2 regions of the Variovorax sp. PvP013 genome follow, and region 1 is predicted to be linked to the other one. Evidence: predicted binding sites of a transcription regulator. Region 1 holds the regulator's gene; the other holds the start of a gene.

Region 1 (3,397 bases):
TCGGCCGGGGTGGCGGCCGGCGTCTTCGCGTTCGGCTGCACGCCGTCGACGCCGTAGAGCACCTGGAAGCTCTCGACGCCCTGGACGGTCGGTTGCGGCGGGCCCAGCGTCGCCCCGGACGCGCCCATCGTCCCGGCCGCGCACATCAGCGAGGGTTCGGCGTCGTTGCCGACGGCGACGTAGAACACGCTGACGCTCCGGTCGATGCGCTCGGCCGGGGGCGTCTTCACCGCGTCGCCCATGCAGTCGAGGGTGGCGTGATCGGTCTCGCCGGCGCCCGGCGCGCGCGCGGCGGCCTGGGTGCGCAGCACGAGGACGTCGCCGCCCTGGCGGCAGGACGCGCCGGCCGACGCCGTGCAGCCGCTGGCGCGGCTGCCGTTCACGCCCGCCGGGCCGAGGGCGTCGTCGTAGCCCTGGACGTCGCTCGGCGACGACGGCGCTCCCGCGAGGGGGAGGACGGTATGCCGCGTCTGCACGGCGTGGTCGTCCGCCAGATAACCGCTCTGGGCGGCGATCCGCTGCACGAGATCGACGGCGAAGCGCGTGTTGTCCTGCAGCTGGCCGACGGCGTCCACACCCTGGAAGCCGCGCCGCGTGGCCAGCAGGGCGGTCACGGCGGCGAGCACGACGACCAGCGCCAGGACCAGCGTCACCATCAGCTCGATCAGCGTGAGGCCGTGGTCGCGCCGCTTCACGGTGTCACCCCCGCCATCACCGGCACCGACACCGATGGGCGGCTGTCGGTGTCGTCGACGCGGTCGAATGCCGCGCCGCCGGTGCGGGAGCGGTCGGTGCTCGCGCGGCGCCATCCGAGCTTGATCTGCAGGACGTCGCCCGTGCCGCTGCAGCGCCAGACCGGCAGGCCGTCGCCGTCGTAGGGTTGCTCGTCGAAGCAGACCGTGACGCGCGCATCGGGCAGGCCGCCCTCCGGGGCGAACACGCGCTGCAGCCATTCGCCGATGTCCCACGCCGCGACCTGCTCCGGCGTGGCGCAGGTTGCGGTCACGCAGTCGGCCGTGGTGCCGGCCGGTGCCGCGCGCGTGCGCGACTGCAGGTAGGGGTTCGATCCGGGACTGCGGCGCAGGGCGACGACGGGGTTGCCGCGCATCCGCTCGGCCAAGTCCGTGGCGAGCCGCACGGCGCTCGCCTGCAGCCGTGCCTCGCGGTTGTTGCGCAGCGCGGTGGCCTGCAGGCCCGCCATGCCCAGCAGACCGAACGACAGGATGACGATCGAGACGAGGACCTCGATCAGCGTCGAGCCGGCCGCCTCCCGCGGCCGACGATGGCTTCTTTGTCGCACACGTTTCCCCAGCTTCTTGGTGCCGCCTCCCTGGATGGCGACTTGTGCGGGGGATTCTGGCCGCCCTCGGGGGCCGTTTCGCGCCGCCCGGCGAGGGCTGGGCGCCATTCGGCGGCCGGGCTCAGATGTCCTTGAGCAGCTGGCGGAACTCGTCGACGTCCTCGAAGCTGCGATAGACCGAGGCGAATCGCACGTAGGCGACCTTGTCCATGCCTTCGAGCTCGCGCATGACGAGGCCGCCGACATCGGTCGTGGCGATCTCGCGCAAGCCGCTCGAAAGCAGTTGCTGCTCGATGCGCAGCAATGCCCCGTCGATCTGTTCGATGCCCACCGGGCGCTTGCGCAGCGCCAGCATCATCGAGGCGCGCACCTTCTTCGAGTCGAAGTCGGCGCGGCTGCCGTCCTTCTTGACGACGACGGGAAAGCCCACGTCGGGGCGTTCATAGGTGGTGAAGCGCTTGTCGCAGGCGCCGCACTGGCGGCGGCGTCGCACGAAGTCGCCGTCCTCCGAGACGCGGGTCTCGACGACCTGCGTCTCGGCATGACGGCAGAACGGGCACTTCATGCGGTCGTGCCGGGCACGGCGGTCAGCGGTAGACCGGGAACCGGCTCGTGAGCGCGTGCACCTTGGCGCGGACCGCCTCGATGTTGGCGGCGTCGCGCGGGTTCTCCAGCACGTCGGCGATCAGGTTGGCCGTCAGGCGCGCTTCCTCGTCCTTGAAGCCGCGCGTGGTCATGGCCGGCGTGCCGATGCGCACGCCGCTGGTGACCATCGGCTTCTCGGGATCGTTGGGGATCGCGTTCTTGTTGATGGTCATGTGGGCGCTGCCCAGCACGGCCTCGGCTTCCTTGCCGGTGATGCCCTTGGCGCGCAGGTCGACCAGCATGACGTGGCTCTCGGTGCGGCCGCTGACGATGCGCAGGCCGCGCTCGGTCAGCGTGTCGGCCACGATCTGCGCGTTCTTCACGACCTGCTGCTGGTAGGCCTTGAACTCCGGCGCCATGGCTTCCTTGAAGGCCACCGCCTTGGCCGCGATCACGTGCATCAGCGGGCCGCCCTGCAGGCCGGGGAAGATGGCGCTGTTGATCGCCTTCTCGTGCTGCGACTTCATCAGGATGATGCCGCCGCGCGGGCCGCGCAGGCTCTTGTGCGTGGTCGAGGTGACGACGTCGGCGTGCGGTACCGGGTTGGGGTACACGCCCGCGGCCACCAGGCCGGCGTAGTGGGCGATGTCGACCATGAAGATCGCGCCGACGTCCTTGGCGACCTTGGCGAAGCGCTCGAAGTCGATGTGCAGCGAGTAGGCCGAGGCGCCCGCGATGATCAGCTTGGGACGGTGCTCGTGCGCCTTGCGCTCCATCGCGTCGTAGTCGATGGCTTCGTTGGCGTCCAGGCCGTAGCTCACGACGTTGAACCACTTGCCGCTCATGTTGAGGGGCATGCCGTGCGTGAGGTGGCCGCCCTCGGCCAGGCTCATGCCCATGATGGTGTCGCCGGGCTTGAGGAAGGCCAGGAACACGGCCTCGTTGGCCGAGGCGCCGCAGTGCGGCTGCACGTTGGCCGCGTCGGCGCCGAAGATCCGCTTGACGCGGTCGATGGCCAGCTGCTCGGCCACGTCGACGTGCTCGCAGCCGCCGTAGTAGCGCTTGCCGGGGTAGCCCTCGGCGTACTTGTTGGTGAGCTGGGAGCCCTGGGCGGCCATCACGGCGGGCGAGGCGTAGTTCTCGCTCGCGATCAGTTCGATGTGGTGTTCCTGGCGAGCGTTCTCGGCCTGGATGGCGGCGAAGAGTTCGGGGTCGGTCTGTTCGACCAGGATGTCGCGGTGGTACATGGCAGTCCTTTGAAGACGGTGGTCCTTGTTCTTCAAGCAAACAAGGGCTGCCCAGGCGAACGGCTGAACACCCGTCCGTTCATGGAGGGGCGGCACGCTTCCCAGTGGTGTTCCACGTCAGCGCCATCCGCCGGAAAAGGGGCGGCGCCTATCGCCAGTCGCGCACCCGACGAGTGTAGCCGAGGGCCCCATGACCGTCCGGCGGCACGGGCTCTCAGAAATCGGACAGCAGCGCGACCTTCTGCGGAACCGGCGCGGGTGCCGA
Region 2 (3,397 bases), on a different contig from region 1:
GTGCGGCGGCGGTCGTCGCCGGTGTTCTTGCGCAGCTCCAGGAACTCCTCGATGTCGAGGTGCCAGGTCTCCAGGTAGGTGCAGACCGCGCCCTTGCGCTTGCCGCCCTGGTTGACGGCCACGGCCGTGTCGTTGACGACCTTCAGGAACGGCACCACGCCCTGCGATTCGCCGTTGGTGCCCTTGATGTGGCTGCCCAGCGCGCGCACGCGGGTCCAGTCGTTGCCCAGGCCGCCGGCGAACTTCGACAGCAGCGCGTTCTCCTTGATCGATTCGTAGATGCCGTCGAGGTCGTCGGGGACGGTGGTCAGGTAGCACGACGACAGCTGCGAGCGCAGCGTGCCGGCGTTGAACAGCGTGGGCGTGCTCGACATGAAGTCGAACGACGACAGCACCTCGTAGAACTCGATGGCGCGCGCCTCGCGGTCCACTTCGCCGAGCGACAGGCCCATCGCCACGCGCATGAAGAAGGCCTGCGGCAGTTCGATGCGCGTCTTGCGCACGTGCAGGAAGTAGCGGTCGTAGAGCGTCTGCAGGCCGAGGTAGTCGAACTGCAGGTCGCGCTCGGCCTTGAGCGCGGCGGCCAGGCGCGGCAGGTCGAACTGCAGCAGCTTCTCGTCGAGCAGTTCGTTGTCCACGCCCTTCCTGATGAACTGCGGGAAGTAGTCGACGTAGGCCTGCGTGCGCTCAGCGGGCATCACCTCGCGGCCGACGATCTCCTTGAAGATCGTGTGCAGCAGCAGGCGTGCGGTGGCGAAGGTGTAGTCGGGGTCCTTCTCGATCAGCGTGCGGGCCGCCAGGATCGAGGCCTTGTAGACCTCGTCGAGCGGCACGCCGTCGTAGAGGTTGCGCATCGTCTCGGCGACGATGGGCGCGGCCGTGATGCTCTCGCCGAGGTTCTCGCAGGCCGACTCGATCAGGCCCTTGAGCTCGTTCATGTCGAGCGCGACGCGCTGGCCGCCGTCCATCACGTGCAGGGCCGGCGCGGCCGGGGTCTCCTGCGCGACCTGGCGGGCGCGCTCCTGCGTTCGGCGCTCGCGGTAGAGCACGTAGGCACGGGCGATCTCGTGGTGGCCGCCGCGCATCAGGCCCAGCTCGACCTGGTCCTGCACGTCCTCGATGTGGAAGGTGCCGCCGCCCGGGCGCGAGCGCACCAGGCCGCGCACGACCGCCTGCGTCAGCGTGTCGACGGTCTCGCGCACGCTGGCCGAGGCCGCGCCCTGCGTGCCGTGCACGGCCAGGAAGGCCTTCATCATCGCCACGGCGATCTTGCTGGGCTCGAAGGGCACCACGGCGCCGTTGCGGCGGATGATCTGGTAGTGCGACAGGGTCTCGGCGGAGGGGGCGCCGGCCGTGTCGCGCGCGGGTGCGACCACGGTCTTGGGCGCGCCGGCGCGGGACGTGGAGGGGGTGTTCAGGGCAGATTGCATGAGGTCCTCTGAAAGAAATTCTGAAGGGGCGGCAGCCTGACGCGGGGCGAGGCTGCAACGGCGCCGGCAAGGCGCCGGCCAGGACTGCCGGACGGGATGCGTCGGGCAAGAAGACACTATATCTGGTGTGTCGAGAGCAACTAACCACTACCTGTAGTGTTTTGGCATCGATTTCGCCCAGGCACTGCCTGATCGATGCCCCGACCGGTGACGACCGTGTGACGCCATGCCCCATCGTTTCTGCATCGTCGCCCCGGAAGCCGCGCCGGCCGTGGCTTCCGGGCAGTTTTCACGTCGCAGGGCGCATGGCGACTGGGTGCATCGGGGTGTCAAGGTCCGGCTTGTCGTTCGGGCGGACGGTGACAAAAATTTCATGTTTCCGGACGATCGGTGCCGGGTGCGAAACCTTTTTCAGACGTGGCCACAGTCGTTGTAATAGGAAAGAGCTCGTTCTTCCAGTCCAGCCGCGCGCGCAGGCCCGGCCAGTCGAATCCCGGCCCGGGATCGATCTTGCGGCCGGGCGCGACGTGCTCGTGGCCCGCGATGCCGGTCACCGGATAGCGTCGCGCCAGGTCGGCGCAGAGGCCGGCGAGCATTGCGTACTGCGCGGCCTCGAAGGTGTCGCCCTCCAGCCCTTCGAGCTCGATGCCGACCGAGAAGTCGTTGCAGTTCGCGCGTCCTCGCCAGCTCGAGGCGCCGGCGTGCCAGGCCCGGTCGTCGCAGCTCGCGAACTGCCAGAGTTCGCCCGTGCGCCGCACGTAGAAATGCGCCGAGACCTCCAGGCCGCGGATCCGCTGGAAGTAGGGGTGGGCGTCCCAGTCGAGCCGGTTGGTGAACAGGCGCTGCACCTCGTCGCCGCCGTAGCGGCCCGGCGGCAGGCTGATCGAGTGCACGACGATCAGGTCGACGAGCGTGCCGGCCGGGCGCGGGCCGACGTTGGGCGAGGGCAGGTGCCGGGCCGGGCGGTACCAGCCGGCGTCCCAGGGGTCGCGTTCGCGGGTCACTCGCCGGCACCCGGTCCGGGCGTGGCGTCGCCGGGCGCGACGATGCCCAGGCGGGCGATGCGGTAGCGGATCTGGCGCAGGCTCAGCCCGAGGCGCGCGGCGGCGGCGGTGCGGTTGAAGCCGCTCTCGCGCAGGGCGTGCACCAGGATCTCGCGTTCCTGCCGGTCGAGGTAGGTCTGCAGGTCGGCCGGCACCTCCGGCGGTGCCGCCGGCGCGCCGGCCACCGGGACGGCCTGCGGCGCCGACGACGGGGCCGCGGACGCCGGTACCGGCACGGCCCCGCCGGGCCCGACATCGATGTGCAGCTCGTCGCCGTCGTTGAGCGCGACGGCGCGGTGCAGCAGGTTCTCCAGCTCGCGCACGTTGCCGTGCAGCGAATGCGCGGCCAGTCGCTCGATCACGCCGGGCGAGAGCACCGGCACCGGCATGTGCGCGTCGTGGGCGATGCGCGCGAGCAGCGCGGCGCACAGGGCCGGCAGGTCCTCGCGCCGGTCGCGCAGCGCCGGCATGGCGATCTCGATCACGTTGAGGCGGTAGAACAGGTCCTGGCGGAAGCGCCCGGCCTGCACGTCGGCCTGCAGGTCCTTGTGCGTGGCGCTCACGATGCGCACGTCGACGGCCTCCTCCTGCGTCGAGCCGATGGCGCGCACGCTGCGCTCCTGGATCGCGCGCAGCAGCTTGGACTGCATCGCCAGCGGCAGGTCGCCGATCTCGTCGAGGAACAGCGTGCCGCCGCGCGCGGCCTGGAAGTAGCCGTCGCGGTCCTGCACGGCGCCGGTGTAGGAGCCCTTGCGGGCGCCGAAGAACTCGGCCTCCAGCAGGTTCTCGGGGATGGCGCCGCAGTTGACGGCGACGAAGGGGCCGTCGCAGCGCTGGCTGCAGGCGTGCACGGCGCGCGCCACGAGTTCCTTGCCGGTGCCCGATTCGCCCCGCACCAGCACCGGCGCCATGCCGCGCGCGACG

Evidence for each region. The regulator NrdR, encoded in region 1, represses ribonucleotide reductase genes. The targets are predictions, from matches to a motif close to CACNANATNTNGTG.
Region 2: the regulator NrdR is predicted to act here: its motif matches at 1,545-1,558, upstream of ABID77_RS09365 (ribonucleoside-diphosphate reductase subunit alpha).

Annotation. Positions count from the first base shown of each region.
Region 1 is NZ_JBNDLF010000001.1:832,339-835,735, reverse strand. It holds gene ABID77_RS04015 (PilW family protein) at 1-695, opposite strand, end outside; gene pilV (type IV pilus modification protein PilV) at 692-1,300, opposite strand; gene nrdR (transcriptional regulator NrdR) at 1,422-1,865, opposite strand; gene glyA (serine hydroxymethyltransferase) at 1,888-3,132, opposite strand; ZMP/ZTP riboswitch at 3,175-3,304, opposite strand; gene ABID77_RS03995 (transglycosylase SLT domain-containing protein) at 3,347-3,397, opposite strand, start outside.
Region 2 is NZ_JBNDLF010000002.1:325,960-329,356, reverse strand. It holds gene ABID77_RS09365 (ribonucleoside-diphosphate reductase subunit alpha) at 1-1,430, opposite strand, end outside; gene ampD (1,6-anhydro-N-acetylmuramyl-L-alanine amidase AmpD) at 1,802-2,434, opposite strand; gene ABID77_RS09355 (sigma-54-dependent transcriptional regulator) at 2,431-3,397, opposite strand, start outside.